Regions from separate parts of the Paenibacillus sp. NPDC058071 genome, predicted to be linked through region 3. Evidence: riboswitches for the same ligand, from Rfam matches in the RefSeq annotation. Region 3 holds a riboswitch; each other region holds the start of a gene.
What was found. A riboswitch is a leader RNA that binds a small molecule or an ion and turns the genes downstream of it on or off. The one in region 3 is predicted to bind cyclic di-AMP.
Positions count from the first base shown of each region.

Region 1: it holds a riboswitch for cyclic di-AMP, as region 3 does, so the genes downstream of both, ACFVTB_RS13770 (APC family permease) here and ACFVTB_RS06855 (TrkH family potassium uptake protein) in region 3, are expected to answer to the same signal.
Region 2: it holds a riboswitch for cyclic di-AMP, as region 3 does, so the genes downstream of both, ACFVTB_RS19400 (KamA family radical SAM protein) here and ACFVTB_RS06855 (TrkH family potassium uptake protein) in region 3, are expected to answer to the same signal.
Region 4: it holds a riboswitch for cyclic di-AMP, as region 3 does, so the genes downstream of both, ACFVTB_RS24905 (C40 family peptidase) here and ACFVTB_RS06855 (TrkH family potassium uptake protein) in region 3, are expected to answer to the same signal.

Region 1 covers NZ_JBHVSK010000007.1:108,986-114,443, reverse strand. The annotation lists gene lpdA (dihydrolipoyl dehydrogenase) at 1-519, opposite strand, end outside; gene ACFVTB_RS13775 (DUF2627 domain-containing protein) at 676-969, shown strand; gene ACFVTB_RS13770 (APC family permease) at 1,026-2,852, opposite strand; cyclic di-AMP (ydaO/yuaA leader) riboswitch at 2,998-3,180, opposite strand; gene ACFVTB_RS13765 (DUF402 domain-containing protein) at 3,369-3,884, opposite strand; gene ACFVTB_RS13760 (beta-glucosidase) at 4,136-5,458, opposite strand, start outside.
Region 2 covers NZ_JBHVSK010000012.1:69,086-74,543, reverse strand. The annotation lists gene ACFVTB_RS19415 (cation:proton antiporter) at 1-1,039, opposite strand, end outside; gene ACFVTB_RS19410 (cation:proton antiporter regulatory subunit) at 1,042-1,533, opposite strand; gene ACFVTB_RS19405 (cupin domain-containing protein) at 1,716-2,177, shown strand; cyclic di-AMP (ydaO/yuaA leader) riboswitch at 2,339-2,494, shown strand; gene ACFVTB_RS19400 (KamA family radical SAM protein) at 2,613-3,731, shown strand; gene ACFVTB_RS19395 (MFS transporter) at 3,920-5,122, shown strand.
Region 3 covers NZ_JBHVSK010000003.1:312,560-318,017, forward strand. The annotation lists gene ACFVTB_RS06845 (LysR family transcriptional regulator) at 106-987, shown strand; gene ACFVTB_RS06850 (potassium channel family protein) at 1,052-1,714, opposite strand; gene ACFVTB_RS06855 (TrkH family potassium uptake protein) at 1,730-3,070, opposite strand; cyclic di-AMP (ydaO/yuaA leader) riboswitch at 3,154-3,334, opposite strand; gene ACFVTB_RS06860 (CPBP family intramembrane glutamic endopeptidase) at 3,621-5,234, shown strand.
Region 4 covers NZ_JBHVSK010000022.1:35,249-40,706, reverse strand. The annotation lists gene ACFVTB_RS24915 (MFS transporter) at 1-1,048, shown strand, start outside; gene ACFVTB_RS24910 (class I SAM-dependent methyltransferase) at 1,049-1,810, shown strand; gene ACFVTB_RS24905 (C40 family peptidase) at 1,929-2,402, opposite strand; cyclic di-AMP (ydaO/yuaA leader) riboswitch at 2,405-2,563, opposite strand; gene ACFVTB_RS24900 (hypothetical protein) at 2,907-3,725, opposite strand; gene ACFVTB_RS24895 (M1 family metallopeptidase) at 3,742-5,458, opposite strand, start outside.

The DNA of each region.
Region 1 (5,458 bases), on a different contig from region 3:
GTCGCTCGTGAGCACATGCTTGCCGTCTGGCTGCAAACCCGGAAGCGATCTTGGACGCGAGCCCGTCGCAATAATCAGATTCGTTGAAACAACTGATTCCATCTCGCCATCCGCCAATTCCACCGCAAGCGATCCGCTGCGCGGCGAGAAAATCGAAGGCCCGATGACTCTGGCTTTGCCGTGAATTACTTGAATGCGGTTCTTCTTCATCAATTGCTGCAAGCCCCGGTAAAGCTGATCGACGGTTTGCTCCTTGCGGTGCTGAACTTTATGAAAATCAAGCGCCACTGCGCCTTCCGAAACGGTAATGCCGTATGTATCCGCTTGTTTCAACGCGGTGTATACTTCCGCGCTGCGAAGCAAAGCTTTGCTTGGTATGCAGCCTTTATGCAGGCAGGTGCCGCCGAGCTTGTCCGCTTCGACAATCGCGACCGTCTTTCCGAGCTGCGCGGCGCGAATGGCAGCCGAATATCCGCCGATTCCGCCTCCGAGCACGGCTACGTCTACTTGTATCGCCATCTCCTAGTCCCTCCAAACAACCATGTTTGTCACGTTATCTATTGTACCTTTTTTCACTCTCAAATACATCGTCAATTTTCCGAAATAGACACTAGACCTTGAAAAAGGTATGATAGTAATCATGTTTATACCCGTTAACAAGGAGATAGAAACGGTATGAAAATCATAACGTCGCGATTGATCGCCGTCCTGTTGCTCGTTATTCCAGGACTGCTGGCATGCTTTGGCTTTCTTCGTATGAAAAATGAATTATTTCATTATTTCTCCGAATTCGGCAACGACGCAGTCGTTCCTAATTTCGCATGGCTTAGCTTCTTGCTTGGGCTCGTCATGTTTCTGATCGGCGTTGGCTTTATTGGAGGCTGGATTTTTTTCCGCGATCGGAAACGCAACTATGTGGCTACCCGCTTCCGCGAAAAGCGGCCGAAGCCGCCTAAACCGCAGGCTTAATGAACCAAAGAAAACGGATCGGCTCACCCGCGAGCCGGTCCGTTTTTTCTGAGAAGCTATTTTTTCAAGTGATACGGTACAGTCGTTATAATAACGTCCCTTCTATAAAGCAAATGAGCGCGAAGCAGCAGGCTCGATTGATTATGCAAAATATGATGCCATGCTTTTTTCGGGATAAATTGCGGAATAACAACTGTCACCTGATAATGTGATTCGCTCGCCTTGCGCTGAACCGTATCGATAAATTTAGTTAGCGGATAGACCAAGCTTCGGTAAGGCGAATGCAGCGTAACAAGCCGGATATCCGGCTGCCATTTTTGCCATTTTTGTTCGAAAGCGGCTTCCTCATCGCGTTCAAACGGAATATGGACGGCAATGATTTGATCCGCATGAAGCGACTTGGCATAGTTCAGCGAATTTTCGACAACATGAGTAATGCCTGCCACTGGGACAATGATGACATTGCCTTCAATCGGCATAGAAGGCTCGCAGGTCGTTGTCCGCAGTTGATCCGCCACCGCTTCGTAATGCGCGTGAATCCGGACGAACAGCCAGATGATAACCGGCAAGAAGATAAGAACCGGCCATACTTGGCCGAACTTGGTTAAGAAAAAGACAATGCACACGATAAAACTGATGCATGCGCCGATTGTATTGATGATGAATTTGGACTTCCAGCCCTTCGGCTTCTCGCGGAACCACTTCACCATCATCCCCGTCTGCGACAGCGTAAACGGAATGAATACACCAACTGCATAGAGTGGAATTAAGTGCTCTGTTTTTCCGCCGAATCCTACAATAAGAACGATGGACAGCAAGCCAAGCATCAGGATGCCGTTCGAATAGCCCAGCCGGTCTCCCCTGACCGTAAACATTCTCGGAATATATTTATCCTTCGCCAAATTGACTGCCAGCAGCGGAAACGCAGAGTAGCCTGTGTTCGCCGCGAGAATCAAAATAAGCGCTGTTGTCCCTTGGATAAAATAATAAACGCCGTTGCGTCCAAATACGTCTTCGGCGATATCGGATACAACCGTCACTTCTGGACGCGGACTGATTCCGTAATAATATGCGAGAAAGACGATGCCTGAAAACAAAATCGCAAGCAAAGCGCCCATCGCGAGCAGCGTTTTCGAGGCATTGTTTGGCGCCGGGCTTTTGAAGTTCGGAATGGCGTTCGAGATCGCTTCTACACCGGTCAGTGCCGAGCTGCCGGAGGCGAACGCCTTGAGCAGCAGGAACAGTCCAATTCCCGCCACCGGCGTACCGATCGACGCATGCAAATCAGGTGAAACTTGGCCGGTTGCTACTTTGTAGACGCCTGTTGCGATCAGTGCCAGTATCGCAAGTACGAACAGGTAGACGGGGTAAGCGAGAATCGAAGCCGATTCCGTCACGCCTCGCAAGTTAAGCGTCGTTATAAATAGGACGAAAACGACCGCTATCGGCACGTTGTATGGATGCAAGCTTGGAAAGGCCGAAGTTATCGCATCTGTGCCGGCCGAGACGCTAACCGCTACCGTCAATATATAATCGACCAATAAGGATGCCCCTGCCACAAGACCGGCATGCTTGCCGAGATTTTCTTTCGAGACGACATAAGCGCCGCCGCCATGCGGATAAGCAAAAATAATTTGCCGGTAGGAAAAAATTAGCGCAGTCAGCAGCGCCAGAACACCTACTGCTATCGGGATGGAGTACCAAAAAGCTGCGGCCCCTACCGTCAGCAGCACGATCAAAACTTGCTCTGGTCCGTAAGCGACGGAGGAGAGCGCATCGGAGGACAAAATGGCGAGCGCCTTCGTCTTATTCAGCTTTTGCTCGCCTAGCTCCGTCGATTTCAACGGCCTGCCGATTAAAATTCGTTTAATTGAAGTTATCAATGTTCATTCACCGCCATCTGTGATTTTATGCTGCGTCTGTGAAGCGTTTCTAGTCAGCCATCCACTTCATATCCTCCATCTGTACGGTGAAATTTGCGCACGAAAAAACACAGGTAGGAGCCTGTGTTTTCAGCACATGTTCACAACCCTCTCTCATTCAACGCTGACGAGGTTAGCTGTCGGATTCGGGCGGTATGAGTCGCCCTACCCGCTGCGTTGGCGCAGCAGGATTCACCCCGGATGATGCCGAATTCATCTGACGGATCAAATATCGGCATTATCGATTGGGTCCCCCGTTTTCCTTGCGGAAATTTAGCGATTAGAACGTTGAACGTATTCGGTTTGATGAGTACGGACTAATCTTACGCTCATCGCCAATCAAAGTAAAATGCGGCGCAAACCGTTTTTGAATCGATTCGGATTGGAACATCTGCAATAAACCGCTTACATGAATGTGCCTCGCTCGAAAGCTGTTATTTTCTCGTGTTTTCTCGCGAAATCGGCACTTTCGTAGTGTCATTCTCCGTCCGGCAGCATTTTGATCAATCGCTCTATGGTACCGTCAAAAGGGAATCGTCCCTGTTCGATCCGCTCCTCGAGACTCTTCTGCTCCTGAATAACTCTCCTGACTAAGTCTGGCGGATACGAAAACTTCACTGCGTTAGCCGCAAATTCGTCTTCATCAACGACATTCCACCTGCCGTTTGTATAGATCAAGTCGATATCCAAATCGACAAAAGTTACTGTATTTTCATTGAGCTTTGCTGGTTGGCAAATATTGCAGTAATATTGTGTCACTTTGCCATCGATAATATCCGCACTTACAGTAAACCAAGCGTCGAAAGGAAAGAACTCAATTGTCCAATTCTCCATGGTAAATACTTTCCCTTTGGTGTAATGCTTCAGTTTTCTTCCTCGATGACCGAGAACGAAGATGTGTTCATCAGTCTTTTCAAGAAGTGTAGTATCCCATTCATAATGAAGATGATTGCCGTATTTCAAGGATTGAATCCTCATTTGTTGATTATCCAATTATAATTTTCCTTTCGGTATGTGTGATCATATGGCAGCAATAATATAATGTAAGTAATTAAAAGAATATCATAATATACCTCTGCGGTTTTGAAAAACCTTGCCCTGTAGACAATTAAAAAAACCTAAGCTGCAAGCTAGTTCCGATATGATAACGGAGCCAGCTTGCAGCTTAGGGCTTTAATTCGATAATAGCCGTGCGTGCCTTTATAATTCGTTGCGGGATACGCCTAAAAATCGGCTTAACCTATTTATTTTTTGTTCATATCATCAACAAGCTCTTCTAAATGCTTTTCCGTAAATTTGCCCCCGCTGAAGGAGAGCATGCCGCGAATCGGCATATATTTCATAAACGCTTGCAGCAATGCGGCATGCGGCCCCTCCAATGCTGCTGCAAATGGCAGCACCGCATAAATCTTTTTCACCCACTCGCGGCCCTTCTCCGTCTGCATAAGATCAGTAATGGTCGAATTGCGGTGATAAACGTAGGTTCGCACTGTAGTAGACTCTACTTCAATTTGCTCCGTCAGCACAATATCCTGCGATGACTTACCGATTAGAAGCTCAAAGCTTCCCGTCTCAACAACCCAATCTTTTAATTCTACATCATAGTAAGCAAAGCTTCTCTTATCCAGCTCAAAAGAAACGGTTTTGCTTTCGCCCGGCTGCAGTTCAACCTTGTCAAAGGCTTTCAGTTCCTTCTCCGGTCTAATTACGCTGCTTTCAATATCGCGAACATACAGCTGAACAGCTTCTTTTCCCGCCATTTGACCGCTGTTGCGAACCGTTACCTGCACTTGCAGCGTTTCCTGATCGCTGATTTTGTTTTTCTGCACAGTCAAATTCGAGTATTCAAAGGCAGTATAGCTCAAGCCGTGTCCGAACGGAAACAATACGGGTTGTTGCTTTTTGTCATAATAGCGATAGCCGACAAAAATGCCTTCCCGATATTCCACAATGTCTTTTTCTCCTGGGTAAAACAAAAATGACGGGTTATCGCTAAGCGCCAGCGGGAATGTCTCTGCCAGCTTGCCGGATGGGCTTACCACGCCAAACAGCAGATCGGCGATTGCTCCGCCCAGTGCTTGTCCTCCCAAATAAGCCTCCAGAACCCCTTTCGCATGAGGCAGCCAAGGCATTTCAATAGGAGCGCCATTGCTTAATACGACAACGAGATTAGGCTGCACTTTGGCAATCTCCTCGATTAGAGCGATTTGATTCGGCGGAATACGCAAATGCTGGCGGTCAAAGCCTTCCGATTCATAGCGCGCCGGCAAGCCTGCAAAGACAACTGCCGTTTCGCTGCTTGCAGCCGCTTGCTTTGCCAACTCCAGCAGTTCTGCATCCGTTTCCTCACTAGACAGCTGATACCCTTGCTCATATGCAATTTCGGCATCAGGGGCAATTTTTATAATTTCCTCGCTAATATCTTCCAGCTTGGTCGGCTTGATTTGGGAGCTTCCGCTGCCCTGGTAGCGTACTTCTTTGGCCATCGCGCCAATAAGAGCCAGCTTGCCCGTACGGCTTAGCGGCAATACACGGTCTTCATTTTTGAGAAGAACCATGCTCTCCCT
Region 2 (5,458 bases), on a different contig from region 3:
CCATAATGATCGAGAATTCGCCGCGAGAGACGATCGTAAGCCCGATGTTGGACGAGGCTTTCGGAGAAAGTCCGGCGCTGCGGCCGGCGAGCATCCCGGCGACGAAGTTGCCGATCAGCGTAAGGATGACGGCGCCGATGGATAGCCAAACCGCTCCGCCTAAAGCAAACGGATCGATTGTCAGGCCAAAGCTGAAGAAGAATACCGCTCCGAAAAAATCGCGAAACGGCAAGATGAGATGCTCGATCCGCTTCAGGTGCTCGGTTTCTGCGAGAACGAGGCCGACGAGTAAGGCGCCGATCGCTTCCGCCACATGAATCGTTTCAGAAAAGCCCGCCACGAAGAACAGGCAGCCGAAGACAAGCAGCAGGAACACTTCGTTATTTCGAATGTTGAACATTTTGTTGAGAAGCGGAACGATTTTGCGCCCGATCACGATAAACGACAGCATGAAGCCTAAAGCGTATGCAGCGGACAGCAGAACGCCGCCAAGAGAGTTAGCTCCGCTTAGTACGAGGCCGGAGAGAATGGAGATATAGACAGCAAGAAAAATGTCCTCGAACATAATAATGCCAAGAATCATCTCGGTCTCCGAATTGGCAGTACGTTTCAAATCGACGAGCACTTTAGCGACAATGGCGCTGGAGGAGATCGTTGTGATACCGGCTATAATGAGCATTTCCTCGAGCGGAAAGCCGGTGACCCAGCCGTAAGCGAGACCGAGAGTGAAGTTGATTAAAATATAGATGGTGCCGCCAATCACAATCGATTTGCCGGATTTGATCAAGCGGCCAACGGAAAACTCAAGCCCGAGATAGAAGAGCAGGAACAGTACGCCGATTCTGCCGAGGAAATCGATGAAAGGGGCGCTTTCGATAAAACGGAAGTCGAGAATGCCGAATTTAGGTGCGTGCGGCCCGACGGCCATCCCGATGAGAATATAGAACGGGATGACCGAAAAGCGCAGCTTTGCGGAAAGGAGCCCGACTAAGGCAAGCAGGATAACGGCAAGACCAATTTCCAGCACCAAGTGATCCATAATTATACGCTCCCGTTAGAAAGGAGATGTTTTAGCTTCTTTAGATGCTGGCGTTCGCCAGCCACAATGAGAGTCGTATCCGCTTTGAAAATATAGTCGGGGCCAGGGTTAATATGTTTTTTCTCTTTTTCTACTACGGCGATAATGGTTGTGCCCGTTTTTTGACGGATATTTGCTTGGCCAATTGTTTTGCCGATGCATCTGGAACCATGCTCCACCTTATACCATTCGATCGTCAAGTCATCCAGCGCCACTTCGATCGTCTCCAGCGCTTTCGGCTTATAGGTTATACCGCCGATAATAGCCGCAATATGACGGGCTTCGTCGTCGTCCAGAGACACCATGGATATGCTGTCGTCCGGATCCTCATAGTCGAAGTGGTACAGCTCGCGTCTTCCGTCGTCGTGGATGATGATGACAAATTTGTCGCCGCCTCTTGTCTGCAACTGATATTTACGTCCAATGCCCGGTAAATCCGTTTCTCTAATATCCATGCCAGCACTCCTATTCTGCACGCTTATAGTATTTATATAAAGGATTCCGGCATAGATGCCATAAATATGGCCTAACTATAGCTGGAAAATGTCATCATCTATCGAACATTCATTGACGGTTGCTTTCAAACCGATATAAAATCTAAGGAATAAATAGAGATGTAATAGGAGGAGAGAAACAGATGAGTTCTACGGTTAAACAAATTTCTCCTTTGGTGGAGGCGCTCGGTTTGAAGCCTCATCCCGAAGGCGGATGGTATAAGGAAATATGGAAGGCTTCGTTCGAAATTCCGCAGCAAGTGCTAGGGGCTCCTTATAACGGTCCGAGATTTGCCGCTTCGTCCATTTACTACTTACTGCATCCGGAAGAAATCTCCGATTGGCATACCGTTCATTCGGACGAGCTATGGCTGTGGCACTCGGGCAGCCCGATTGCGCTGACGCTGGGCGGTACCGGAGATAAACCGGAGAAGCGCGAAGAAATTATTCTCGGCGGAGACATTCTGAACGGTCAGCAGCCGCAAGCGCTGGTGCCCGGTGCGGAATGGCAAATGACGCGTCCGCTGGGCGACGAGCCGGTGCTGGTATCCTGCGTCGTTGCTCCGGGCTTTCACTATGACGATTTCAGACTGATCGGCAAATAAGAGGACGGCGGAGCCGGTCCGAGACGCAGCGCATCTTTGGAAAACGATGTTCAAGCGGCCCGGTCCGGCTTCGTTTTTTATGTCCATAAATAGGGCGGCGAGATCGGCCGATTTGTCTGAATTGACTGTAAAGTTTGACAAATGGCCCTTTTTCGATTTAGACTGTTAGTACGCTTAATTTTCGGCTATGCGCCGGAAAGCGGGGGAACCAAACGCAAGTGGGGCGAATAAATTCCGCATATCGTGTATGCAGAGTTTTAGGGTGACCATCTACCCGAGTCCGTCAGCTAACCTCGTCAGCAGTGGATGGGTCAAATTCAAGTTTATTTTTATTTTGTGACCCCTACAGATAGATTCGTATGGGTTTTTTTGCGTTTCTTGGACCCCCCACTGGTGGAGCGTGCACCACAAATTCTGTTTGAAGGAGGAGTTTGTATGCCGCAGCCAAAGTACATCATCGATCTTGACCGCATTGCATCCATACCGAGCGAGGAGCGTCAGAAGCTGAAGCCGATTACGGATAAGTTCGCGTTTCGCGTTAACGACTACTATTTAAGCCTGATTGATTGGGACGATCCCAACGATCCGATCCGCAGACTCGTCATCCCGAATGAGGGCGAACTGCTCGAATACGGCAAATGGGACGCTTCCGACGAGGAAGCCAATTATGTCGTACCGGGGTGCCAGCATAAATACGGGACGACCGCACTGCTCATCGTCTCCGAAGTATGCGGCGCTTACTGCCGATATTGCTTCCGTAAGCGGCTGTTCCGCAACGACGTGAAGGAAGCCGTTTCGAATGTAGAGCCAGGACTCGCTTACATCGCCGAGCACCCCGAAATCAATAACGTATTGCTGACCGGGGGAGACAGTCTTATCCTCGGTACTCCCAAACTAAGAAGCATTATCGAGCAGCTTAGAGCGATCGATCATGTGAAGATTATCCGATTAGGCTCCAAAATCCCCGTATTCAACCCGATGCGCATTTATGAGGACGAAGCCTTGCTTGATTTGATCCGCACTTATTCCACCGTAGAGAAACGCATTTATGTCATGGCGCACATTAATCACCCTAGAGAAATTACGGCCGAAGCGTGCAAAGCGTTCAACGCGCTGCATGAGGCCGGCGCGATCGTCGTCAACCAAACGCCGATTATTAAAGGCATTAACGACGATCCCAAGGTGCTGGCGGAGCTGCTCGACCGGCTGTCATGGGCTGGCGTAACGCCGTATTACTTCTTTATCAACCGCCCGGTAGCGGGCAACTCGGATTTCGTCGTACCGCTCAAGCGGGCTTACGAGATAGTAGAAGAAGCCAAGGCGCTTACTTCAGGTCTCGGCAAGCGGGTCAGGCTGTCCATGAGCCACGCTTCGGGGAAAATCGAAATCCTTGCTATTGAAGATGGCAAAGCGTATTTAAAGTACCATCAGTCGAAGTATGGCCATTACGGCCGCTTTATGATGCTGGATTGCCCGGAAGATGCCGCCTGGTTTGACGATTTACCAGGCAGCGAACAGTATTGGAAACCGGTGCATGAAGCTACATTGGTGTAACAGCATTTAACGTAAGCGAATAATGGGAATGGGACTGTCAGGGCGATAAGCGGCAACGTGAATCGCAGCGGACGGTCCCTTTTTTGCCGTATTCCATAGACAGAAGGGATGCCCGACAGTATGATTGGCAGTATACGGCGTGGAACGGAGCGCCGATTCCAGAAGGAAAGTCGAAGGGATCCTACATCATGCGCGAGTCCTTATGGACCAAAAATTTTATTTTGCTTACCTGCTCCAACCTGTTCTTGTTTCTAGCTATCGAGATGCTTCTGCCTACCTTGCCTGTTTTTGCGGCCGAACAAGGAAGCAGCGAATCGCAAATCGGCTTGCTGCTCGGATGTTTCACGTTTGCCGCCGTACTGGCAAGACCGCTTACCGGCATTGGCGTCCGCCGATTCGGGAAGAAGGGTCTGCTGTTAATCGGCGTTGCCATCTGCTTCGTTGGAATGGCGGGCTATTACATGGCCGCTACGCTGACGGCGCTGCTCCTGCTGCGCTTTGTACACGGCATCGGCTTCGGGCTGTCGACTACACAGTACGGCACCGTTATTTCGGACGTTGTCCCAGCGTCGCGAAGAGGAGAAGGGATGGGGTTCTTTGCAACCGGCAACGCGATCGCGTTCTCCTTGGGTCCTTTTCTAGGCATATGGTTAATGGAGCAATACGGGTATTCGGTTCTGTTTGCGACGGGGGCTGCCATATTGCTGGCGACGCTGGCGCTAACCACTTTCTTCCGCCAACCGAAGGCATCGCCGGACGTCAAGCTGCATGCATCTGCAGCTTCGCAAGGAAAGCCGCATTGGCTTAGCAGCGCAGTAGAGAAGAAGGCATTGTTCCCTTCCTTGCTGGGCATGCTGGTCGGTGTCTCTTTCGGAGGCATGCTCAGTTTTATTACGTTGTTCGGCATCGAGAAGGGGATTTCCAACATCGGATACTTTTTCCTGGTTGTCGCTATATGTGAAGTGCTTATACGCTTTGTTAGCGGTCCGTTGTTCGATCGGAAGGGCCGGATTTGGGTGCTGTTCCCGTCTGCTGTCTTTTGCTTGATCGGCTGCGTCGTTCTGTTCCTTGCCGACTCGGTAGAAATCCTGCTGCTCGCCGGCGTGTTCTATGGCTTTGGCTTCGGAGCTTTGTTCCCGGCGCTGCAGGCTTGGGTTATTAACCGCGTCGAGCCGGAACGGAGAGGGGCGGCTACAGCAACCTATTACAACTTTTTCGATATCGGCATCGGACTGGGCGCGATCATGCTCGGCTTCGTCGCCTCGGTAACCGGATATGCGACGATGTTTTTGTTTTCCGGCATATTTTTCGTCGCCTACATCGTCTTGTACTTATACTATGAGTGGAAGTATGCGAGCGGTGGCAAGAGAACGGCTAACATTGCCGAATAAGCTTGTACTAGAATACGAAAACGGAAAAAGATTGCCCGCTGTCCGAGAAGGCCTAGCAGAGTCCTCCAACTGTCGGAGGTGCAGCAGTTTTAGGGACTACATGAGAAATATGTATGAAATTTCATATATAATTTCTCAAAAATCGGGATTTCGGACGATTATAGTCGAAAAACCATATATAATCGACGATTTTGCTCAAAATACGCAAATTATGTATGAAATTTAATATACATTGAAATACGCGGCTCAAAAAGAAACCCGCCGTTATTGAAACCGACGAGTTCTTCTCAACCGCCTGAAGCGGCCATATAGATTTTTCGCGCGCTTCTTCCAGCG
Region 3 (5,458 bases):
ATATTTATTATAATTTATTATAACTTTTCTGCATAAGAGATCGTTTTCAGCTGTTCTTCTGGTCACGCTTGGTGCATTCTATTATTAATAGAAGGAGATTATCCTATGCTTGAAGAGTTGAATATGTTCGTCGCAATCGTCGAGCATTCCAGCATGAACAAAGCCGCGGCCGTACTCAACCTGTCCCAGCCCGCCTTATCGCGAAAAATCGCTAAGCTGGAGGAAGATATCGGCGTGCAGCTGTTTCGGCGAGTCGGCAAACGGCTTGAACTGACGAGAATCGGACAGCTCACTTACGAATACGCGCTGGAGCTAGGGCAAATGCATCGCCGGTTCATGAGCACCGTCGCCGAGTTCGCTCAGGAAGGGCGTACATCGATCACAATTGGGGCCAGTCTCACGACGCTGCAAACGACGCTGCCCGATTTCATTAAGGCGCTGAACGACAGCCATCCGGAATTCGACATCAAGGCGGTAACTGGCAAAACGCATGAAATCGTCAACCTCGTCCGCGAAAACAAAGCCGACATTGCGCTCGTCGCTTCGCGTATTGAGGATACGCAGCTGCACTGCGTCCCTCTGTTCGACGATCATCTGCTGCTCGTCCTGCCGACGAGTCTTGCACTCGTCGACAAGCAAGAGCTGGGCATTCAAGATTTGAACGAATTGCCAATGATTTTATTTTCTAAAGGAACGTGGTATCGGAAGCTGACGGATGAGATACTCGCCAAATACAACCTGCTGCCGGATGTAAAAATGGAGATCGATTCGTTCGAAGCGATTCTCCGACTGCTCAACACTTGCCGCGCCGCCACCCTGCTCCCTCATTCTTATCTCCGCAAACAAATGATCGAGGACAACGAGCTGACCGTCGTCTCGATCCGTGAACTGGAGGATACAAAAAGAACGACCTGCCTCATCCATTCCGACCCGGCCTATCTCGATCCGGGTGTACGAGGCTGGATTGAAGAGCTGGCCCGCAAATAATAGCGCCGCCCGGCTATGTATCAATGAAAAGGACAACGGCGTCGCGTAGCCGTTGTCCTTATCTTCACCTGATTACCGCATCTTCAAACTGCTCGATTTGATCATTCGTCCCGATCACAACCATGACGTCGCGCTCCATCAGCGTATCCGTCGCCGTAGGAGCAATAATAATGCCGCTTGGCTTATTTATAGCAACGATGCTGCAGCCGAAACGCGCCCTTGGATTGAGCTCCTTGAGCGACTTGCCGTTCATCTGCTTCGGCACGGTCAACTCGACGATCGTGTAATCCTTCGACAATTCGATATAATCGAGCAGGTTTGGCGATACGAGCTGATGCGCTACCCGGATACCCATATCCCGCTCCGGATAGACGACGCGGTCGACTCCGATTTTCTCCAGCACACGGCCATGCAATTCGCTCATTGCTTTGGCCACCACCCGCTTCACGCCCAAATCCTTCAATAATATCGTCGTTAAAATGCTCGCTTGAATATCGTCTCCAATCGCCACGACGCCGCAATCGAAGTTACGCGCGCCGAGTGAGCGCAGCGCCTCTTCGTCCGTACAATCAGCTGAAACCGCGTACGTAAGCACGTCGCTCATCTCCTGTACCGCTTCTTCGCACTTGTCGATGCCAAGCACCTCATGCCCAAGCTGAATCAACTCTCTCCCCAAGCTGGACCCGAATCTGCCGAGGCCGACGATGACAAACTGGTGATTCTTCATTCCTCTCCCATTCCCCTATCCGATCGTAATTTTCCCCTCGGGATACCGGTACAGCTCTTTCTCTGTTTTTGGGCCGAGCGCATATGCAAGCGTCAACGGGCCAAGCCTGCCGGCAAACATCGTAAACATAATAATCACTCGTCCGAAATCGGTCAGGTGCGGCGTCAAACCGGCGGATAGACCAACCGTGCCGAAAGCGGATGTCGCTTCGAACAATATTTTCATAAACTGCTGATCTTCCGTCGTCGAGAGCAGCATCGTGACGAAAATGACGAGCGCCACCGACAGCATCGTAATGGTCAGCGCTTTATAAATCCGGTCTTTCGCCAGCCGATAACGGAACATCACGATATCTTGCCGTCCGCGCACCATGGCCAGCACCGCTCCGATCAGCGTAGCGAACGTGGTCGTCTTGATCCCGCCGCCAGTCGAGCCTGAGGACGCACCGATAAACATCAATATAACGGTAAAAAATAAAGTCGCTTGCCGCATAGCCGAATAATCGAGCGTATTCGCTCCAGCTGTGCGGGGCGCAACTGACTGGAAGAGAGAAGCAAGCACTTTCTCGCCCGCATTCAAGGAACCGAGCGTATTCGCGTTTGAAAACTCGAAAATAAAAATGACGATCGCCCCAACTGCGATAAGCAGGCCGGTAGTCGTAAGGACCACTTTGCTGTGCAGCGTCAGCTTGCGGCAGTTCCGCCAATCGAGCAAATCCGAGATGACAACGAAGCCGAGACCGCCTAAAACAATAAGCAACATAGACACAATATTAATCAGCGGATCGCCGACATAGTCCGTCATACTGCGAAACTGGCCGAAAATATCAAAGCCGGCGTTATTGAACAACGAAACGGAATGGAATAGGCCGAAGTATATCGCTTTTCCGAGCGGCATATCAAAAGCGAAGCGGATAGAAAGCAGCAGCCATCCGGACGCTTCGATCAAAAGCGAATAGACAATGACTTTGCGCACCAGCTTCACGATGCCCTGCATGCTCGTCTGATTCATCGCTTCCTGCAAAATCAGACGCTCCCTCAGCGAAATTCGTTTGCGCAGCATGAGGGCGATCAGCGTGCCCGTCGTCATGAAGCCCAATCCGCCAATTTGAATAAGCAGCAGCAGAATGATCTGCCCTGGCGTCGAGAAGAACGTGCCGGTATCAACAACGGCAAGCCCGGTTACGCTAACTGCAGATGTAGCCATAAACAAAGCGTCGAGAAAACGAAGCTCCGCGCCTTCGCTTAGCGCGAGAGGGGTCATCAGCAGTACAGCGCCTATTAAAATAATGACCGCAAAACCGGATACAAGGATCCGCGGCGGCGACCATTTGCGAATATCAAAAAAGGATAACATGGATTGCGCTCCCCGGCTGTAGAGCCGTTATGGTGTAATTTGGGCATAAAAAAAGCACCGGACGCTCAATGCCGCTGCGATGAGTTCCTGTTCCACACAGCCTGCGAGGTTAGCTGACGGATTCGGGCCTGGACAGGCGGCCCTATTCGAGCGGTTCGCTTCGTATGACGAATGCGCGCCGCCGAAATTCACCCCGTGCTGACGGACAAGCCGGCAGCGTTATGGTTCCCCCGTTTTCCAACGGAAATTCGGCTGTTCTATTCGATTATCGATAACGATTATAATCCTATTTCATTCGTTTTACCAACCAAGCAAATAGCAGAATTTCGCCGAAATTAGTTCAAATTAGCCCGCCCTTGATTCGTGAGACGTTCAACGCTGTCCCAATGTCGTTATTTCTCTCGTTTTCAAACCTTTTAACCAGATTTGCGGCTGTCAAGCATTGGATATTTCAGACTGTCATATGTTATTGTTACAGAATGGCTGTCCATTACGCATTGAAAACAAGGGCTCAATAGCCGCAGGGCGAAATTAAAGTCAGAGGTGAAGCATGATTCATTCCATTGAAAAGCATGATTGGAAGCGATTTATAGTAGCCGCTCTTATCGGTTTGCTTATATTTATCGCAGCACAGCTCATTCCGTTGGCCGGCGGGGAAGCTTCCAGCGATGTAACATTCGCTAAAGCGATTGCCAAAAGCGAAGCCGAAGCGGCTGCCCGCTCCTTTTCCAAACAGCAGTTCGGGCTAGCGGCGCAGAGTGCCGATGTCATCCATCAAACCGACAGCTTGGCAAGCGGTTATTTCTCCAAAGAAAAAAAGCTCGGGGAATATGAAAAAAAATACAGCAGCAATTTTCCAACCGATGCGTTTCAAGTGCATTTGAAGCTGGAGGACGGCAGCAACGCATTCATCTACGTACATATGACCAGCAGCAGCATCGTCGGCTGGCATTGGAAAACGGGATTTGCCGTGAATGAACAGCCGCTGATTGCCGCGGCCGAAAGCTTCGCCGTTTCGAAAGGCTTTAGCAAAGAGCAGTTGACCGATCGTTACGTGAACGACGATGGAGAGGTCGTTTTCCATCCGTCAGGCTATAAGCTGGCCGACGCCTCCTTGAACCTGACTGTCGGCGTCCGGCAGCTGAACGGAGACGAGTGGACGGTTACGCGTTATAAGCCTGTATTTGAACCGCCTGCCGACTATACGGCCCACGTTAAAAAACAGCAGGATATTGCAGGCTCTATATCTGTTGTCAGCCTGATCTACATGTACGTGTTCACGCTGGTGCTCGCAATCATTTACGCGGTTTTGTACCGGCGTAATACGACTTTTAAGCGGGGAATCGCGATCAGTCTGATTTTCACTTTTTTCTATATCTTTAATAACTTAAACCTGTTAGACGGTGTTAAAGCACAGCTAGGCGAGCAAGCGACCACTCGTTCCTCGGAGATTGCGATGATGTTCGTAACCGCCCTCATGCTGCTGCCCATCGGCGTTGCCGTCTACTTCTCGCTTGTTGCCGGCGACGGCATGTGGCGCTCTTGGAAAAAGCCGCTTTGGTCCGGGTTCCGTGAACGCGGCTACGGCGATCACGTCTGGCGCAGCGTTGGCCTGTCCTATTTGTTCGCAATTATTTTGCTTGGCATTCAATCGATTATTTTTCTCGTACTGGAAAATGCGATCGGTTCTTGGTCCAGCAGCGATGCGACTCAATCGCCATATAACATGAGCGTCCTTTGGATAATGCCGATGCTCGCCTGGTGCGCAGCGATATCCGAAGAAGCAATCTACCGGCTGTTTGGCGTTGCCATCTTCAAGCGCTGGTTCCGCAACACGTTCATCGCATGCCTGATCCCGACTGTTATGTGGGCGATTGGTCATGTCGGCTATCCAATCTTTCCGTTCTATACGCGCGTAATCGAGCTTATCATCATCGGCTTGATTTTCTGTTATATCTTCCTGCGTTACGGCTTCGTGACCGCCGTCTTTACACACGCCATTTTCGACAGCCTGCTCATGTCACTCTCGCTAGTCGGCGTCGGCGGGACAGTCAACGTAACAGCGGCCATTATCTACATCATTCTGCCGGTGCCGATCGCTTGGGTCATTCGGGCGTGGCATCGCAACCGGCATCCACGACAGCCTGCTGCGCTGAATAAGTAGCGGGAACAAAACAACCGTCATCCTTTCGAATATGAAGGATGACGGTTGTTTATGCTGGTGCGGCGGCGGTCACTGACGCGTTTGTAGAGGCCTTGGAGTCGTGGCCGTTGCAGTATTGTGAAGGACTTGTTTTGAGCGAACCCAACTCATTCTGCCTCGTCCAACGGCCATTTTGGCCGCTATTTCGCACACTCGCGTACTTTTCTTCGCTTTAACGGCCGTTT
Region 4 (5,458 bases), on a different contig from region 3:
CAAGCTTGGAAAAAGGGGATGCGTGCTTCTGGCGGTTGGTCTTCTGACCGTTAGCGAAGCCGCTTACAGCCTTTTGCCGCCTTGGGGACTCATGCTTGCGATCGCGCCGCTGGCCGGCTTCGGCTTCGGCATGACGGAAGCGGTCATCGGCGCGATGGTCATCGATCTATCGGAAGAGAAGGCTACGGCCATGAGCCGCGTCGAGATATTCTTCGGCATCGGCGCCTTCCTGATGCCTACAGCAGCGGGCTTCCTCATTCGCCATGAGATTTGGCAGCTGTCGTTCCCTATCGTATCGGCGATTGCCGGCATTACCTTTATTCTATGGCTGACGATGTCATTCGGCAAAATCGACGAACAGATCGGTTATTACGCCCGATCGTCGTCGTTAGCGGCTTCCAAGCCGGTCGCCACGGACGGGAAGCTTTCCCGGCTGCTGGGCGGTTATAAACCGCAGACGATTCCGTTTGTGCTGCTGTCAGCTGTGTTCTTCATGATCTATGTCGGTATGGAAATGAGCTTTGCCAACTATTTGCCGTCGATTATGATCGAACAAGCTGGCGTTGCCGCTGCGGACGCGCCAGCCGCTCTTAGTCTGTTCTGGGGAACTGTCATTATCGGCCGTCTGTTTGCCGGAGGCTTGTCCGACCGGATCGGCCATTCCCGCTATTTGCTGTTCGCTACGGGCGGTGCTTCGGCTTCCCTTATTCTAATGGCCTTGACCGGTCAAGCCAGCTGGATGTTCGTATCGATCGGTTTAGCCGGCCTGTTCTTCTCCGGCATCTTCGGTATCGCGCTCGTCTATGCGAACGGCTTAGTCCCAGGCATGACGGAGAAAACGACAAGCCTGCTGGTTGCTTTCGGCGGATTAGGCGGGGCGCTGTTTCCGAAATTGACGGGCTGGGTCATGGACCGCTACGGCGTCAGTCAAACGATTCTGATGATTGCTTTCTTAATTGTGCTGCTGTTTATCGTGCTGCTGGCCATGCTGACGCTTGGCAGAAAGCAGCAGGCAAGTCTCGAAATCGATACAGTGGGAGGGAATTGAATGGACAACACACAGCGATTCTCGGACCGTGCAGGACTATATGTGAAATATCGGCCCAGCTATCCGAAGCAAGCACTGGACTTTTTGTACGAGCAGATCGGGTTCCATGCATCATCGACAATTGCCGATATCGGATCGGGTACCGGTATCTTCTCATCGTTGCTGCTGGAGCGGGGAAGTGAAGTTATTGCGGTCGAGCCGAACGAGGCGATGCGCGCCGAGGCTGAAGGGGCCTTGCTTGTGCGAGAGGGTTATCGCTCGGTAGCGGCGGCGGCCGAGTCGACCGGCTTATCGGATGCTTCGGTGGACTTTATCGTCTGCGCGCAATCTTTTCATTGGTTCGACCGTTCGGCAGCCAAGACGGAATTCCATCGCATTCTGAAGCCGGGCGGAAAGGTCGCGTTGATCTGGAATTCGCGATTAACGGAGGGAACGCCCTTCTTGGACGGCTATGATCGGCTGCTCCGCACGTACGGCATCGATTATGAGCATGTTTCGCATAAAAATATTGCACCAGTCGATTTGCGTTCATTCTTCCTTGAGGAAGGAGAAGGCATGCAGATTGCCTCGTTCGACTTCGCGCAATTGCTGAATGAGGAAGAGTTGCTGGGTCGTATGCTTTCCTCCTCGTATATGCCGCTGGCCGGCCATCCCCATCACGAACCGCTGCTTGCCGAGCTTAAGCTGTTGTTTCAGAATACGAGCAAGGACGGCAGGGTCAGCTTCGACTATCGAACAGAGCTGTTCTGGGGAGAAGTATAAAAGCGACCCGACGGTATCGTTCATAAGAAAAAGCCGCAGGCTTCAGTCCCAAAGGACAACAAGCTTGCGGCTTTTTCTTATGAAGGTTCATCATGCGCCGAACCGGTAAGATATAATCCTACTCAGCTTCGTCGGCATATTTCTCAAAAGTCGTTGTATCCATCACTCGACGAGCCGTTACATAACGGGTTTCATAGTAGGATTCGCTCAGCTTGCTGATCGTTACGCCCTTGCTGGACGACGAATGAGCAAACTTGCCATCACCTACATAAATGCCAACATGAGAGATACTTTTTCCGTTCGTGTTGAAAAACACGAGGTCACCGGCAGACAGATCGCTCTTTGCGATCTTCTTGCCCATTTTTGCTTGCGAGCCCGAAGTGCGGGACAGGTCTACGCCCATTTTGTCGAAGACATAGGTCGTAAAGCCTGAGCAATCAAAACCGCGAGTCGACGTGCCGCCGCTTTGGTAAGGCGTACCGATCAATTCATCGATAATGCCGTCCATTTTCGAGTCCGCGAATACGCTGCCAGCTTGGAAAGTCAGCAGCAACACGAGCCCTGCAAGTAATGCGGTAAGCTTCTTCAAGATGGTAAAGCTCCTTCCGATGCCGACGAGGTTAGCTGTGGGGTTCGGTTGAAGGATCCCTATGATTTCTCAGGCGCCGGCCGCAATTGGACCGAGCGTCGAAATCAATTCACCCAGAGGTGGTTCCCCCGTTTCCAGTACAAGGAATTAGGCAAGTTTCAATATGTACTTGAGAACTATTCGTTTTTTTTCGTCGATCTCCTCCTCCAATTGGCAAATTCTAATAATTCTCATGTAATCTTCTGACAATCTAGCGATATAAATATAAATTCATACATTTATGCGACTTGGATAGAGCAGATACGTCAATAACGGCTGCTAATTACATTAACTATGTGCGACTATGAATGTTTATGTAGATTTTTTTTAGAAGGAGTAACGGACGGAGGGGGGAGAAGGGAGGACGAGCATTCGACATAAAAGAAGGACCGGCGTCGACAATAGCTTGTCGATGCCGGTCCTAAAGAATCAGTCCGAATGTCCTGCCGCAACGTGATGTACCTGCGATTAGATGTCCGACCTCGATTGCAGACAGTCGTACTGCGCGGCGAGCGTCCACACTTTCATCATCGTACGAATCAAATTATAGCCTTGATGAATAATGAGAGCGATGAGCCCCGCCCATATGAACGAAAGGCCAGTCACGAACAAGGCAACGCCGGCGCCGATCGCCCACATGAGCAGCGAGAGGCCGCCGTACGGAAGGACGTGGCGAAGCGCATGCCATAGCGAACGAAACGGGCCGTCGCCGGAAGCGGCGCCGAACTGCATGGCGAGAAAAAGCAAATGTAGTACCGCCGCCCACAGCAGCCAGCCGGCAGCTCCAGGCAGCAAGCGAATCGCTGCCTCGCCTATGGAATGGCTGGCGAGCGCAGCTTGCAAAGCGCGGGGCAGCAGCCACCAAGCGGGCGCTAAGGCGAGCAGCGTTTTGATCCAATAAAGCAGCGTAACGGGTCGCCAAACCTTGCCAATGCCTTGTAAAAACCGGGTTCCCTCGCTTGCATTCGCGTGCCGGAATGAGTAGAACAGGCCAGCGTTAAAGAGCGGCGTGAGCAGCATCCGAGCGGCGATCAGACCGCCAAGCAGCCATGCGTATGGCGTGATCAGATCGGTTTTAATCAAATGAAACTGCGCTTCGCTTATAAAGAGCTGGACGGAGGAATCCGGCAGCGCTTCGTTCGGAAACCTTCGGAGCAGCGGTGCGGCTATTGAGTCAATGAAGCGATAGAGGAAGAACCCCCAGAGCAGCTGGTACAGAAACAGCAGAATGACGATGAAGAAGTGTCTAGAGGCGAGCAGCCAGCCTTGCTTCAAATGTGTTTTCATCACGGTTCCTCCTCCCTTACCAGCCCAGCGAACCGAGCAGCGATTCGATCAGATTGGCGAAGCCGAGATTCCAGCGAATCCGTTTCTGATCGGGAAGTTCGGCCCGCATGAAGTTGTTGATATGCTTGTTGTCCAGCACATTCGTATGCTCAGGATCGATGACGACCCAGTCTATCGGCGACGTGTGCACGATTTTATATTGAATATGCGATTCCGAGGCATCCCACGTTTTCGAGACGTTGGCGCCATCCTTGAATTGCATGAAAATCGGAATAGAGCCGTTATTGCCGCCGTTCTTCTTGATGAACACGGTTGATTCGTACACCTGCTGCCCTTCCTGCTCGAACGGACGGATCTCGATCGTTTCGACGGAGAAGTCGGCCATCTGATCGTCATAGACGAACTGGGCGAAATATTCCTGCCATTTCTGCTTCGTCACCTGTTCGACGACGCGTTGGAAATCGCCGCTTGAAGGGTGCTTGAACCGATATTTTTGGAAATAGGTTTTCATAATCTTCTGCATCGTCCGGGGACCAACCTGATTTTCAATACCAAGCAGAACGAGCTTTGCCCGCATATACACATTTTCCGCGTAGTGACTGTGGCTGTCGTAAGCCCATGAAGGCTGCTTCAGCGGCGCAGGATCGGTCATATAACTCGCTTCCAGCGGCAGATTGGGAATAACGCCGTACTCGCTTTCCATTACTTTATCCTCGGCATAGGAGGTGAAGCCTTCGTCCAGCCAAGCCTCCTCAAACTCGTTGGAGGCAACCATGCCGTACCAATATTGATGACCGATCTCGTGGACGACGGTTCTCTCCAGGCTGTAGCCAGGATTGTCGTTTTCGGCTGCAAAAGCGGTAACGAGCGTTGGGTATTCCATGCCGCCTGCGCCGTTCGCACCTTTTGGCGGCACGATGATCGAAAGCGTCGAGTACGGATACTCTCCATACCACTGCGCGTATTTGGCCAGCGCCGACTTCGCCGCATGCATATAACGGTCCTGAAGACTCTCGTGAGCGGGATCGAGATATAGCTTAATACGAACGCCGGGAATGCCGACGCCGGACAGCGTATCCTCGACATACACGAAATCGGGAGATGCCGACCAGGCGAAATCGTGAACGTCGTCAGCGTAGAACCGGTAAGCAAGCCTTCCGTCGTTCAGTTGCTCGGCAGCCTTCGTCTGGAAGCCGGTAGCCGCGACGGTGTATCCTTGAGGCACGTAAATATTAACGGAGAAAATGCCGAAGTCGCTGTAGAACTCGGAGTTGCCGTGGTACTGATGAATGTTCCATCCTTCGGATACGCGACCTCGGGTGCCGGCGGGCTCGTATACGGCCAGCTTCGGAAACCATTGCCCAGCCATGACGAAATTGCCGGAGTAGCCCATGCGAGCGAATACTTCGGGCAGCTTCACTTCGTAACTCATCTTCAGCGTAACCGATTTGCCGGGCGGGACCGGGACGGGCAGCTTAAGCTTGGCCAGCGTATAGTCGTCGGAATTGCCGTCGTCGGGCTGCACGTAATGGACGCGGGGCAGCAGGCTTTCTCCCTCCAGCGTCTCCAGCGTCAGCAGCTTCATGTACCCCCGGCTGTCGGACGTTGCCTTATCGCTGCGCAGCTTGCCCTTCGATTCGCGCATGAACGTCGATTTGTCGGACTGGAAAGCATTCGGATACAGATGGAAGTAAAGCTCGGACACCGTTTTTTTGCCTGGATTCGTCCAAGTT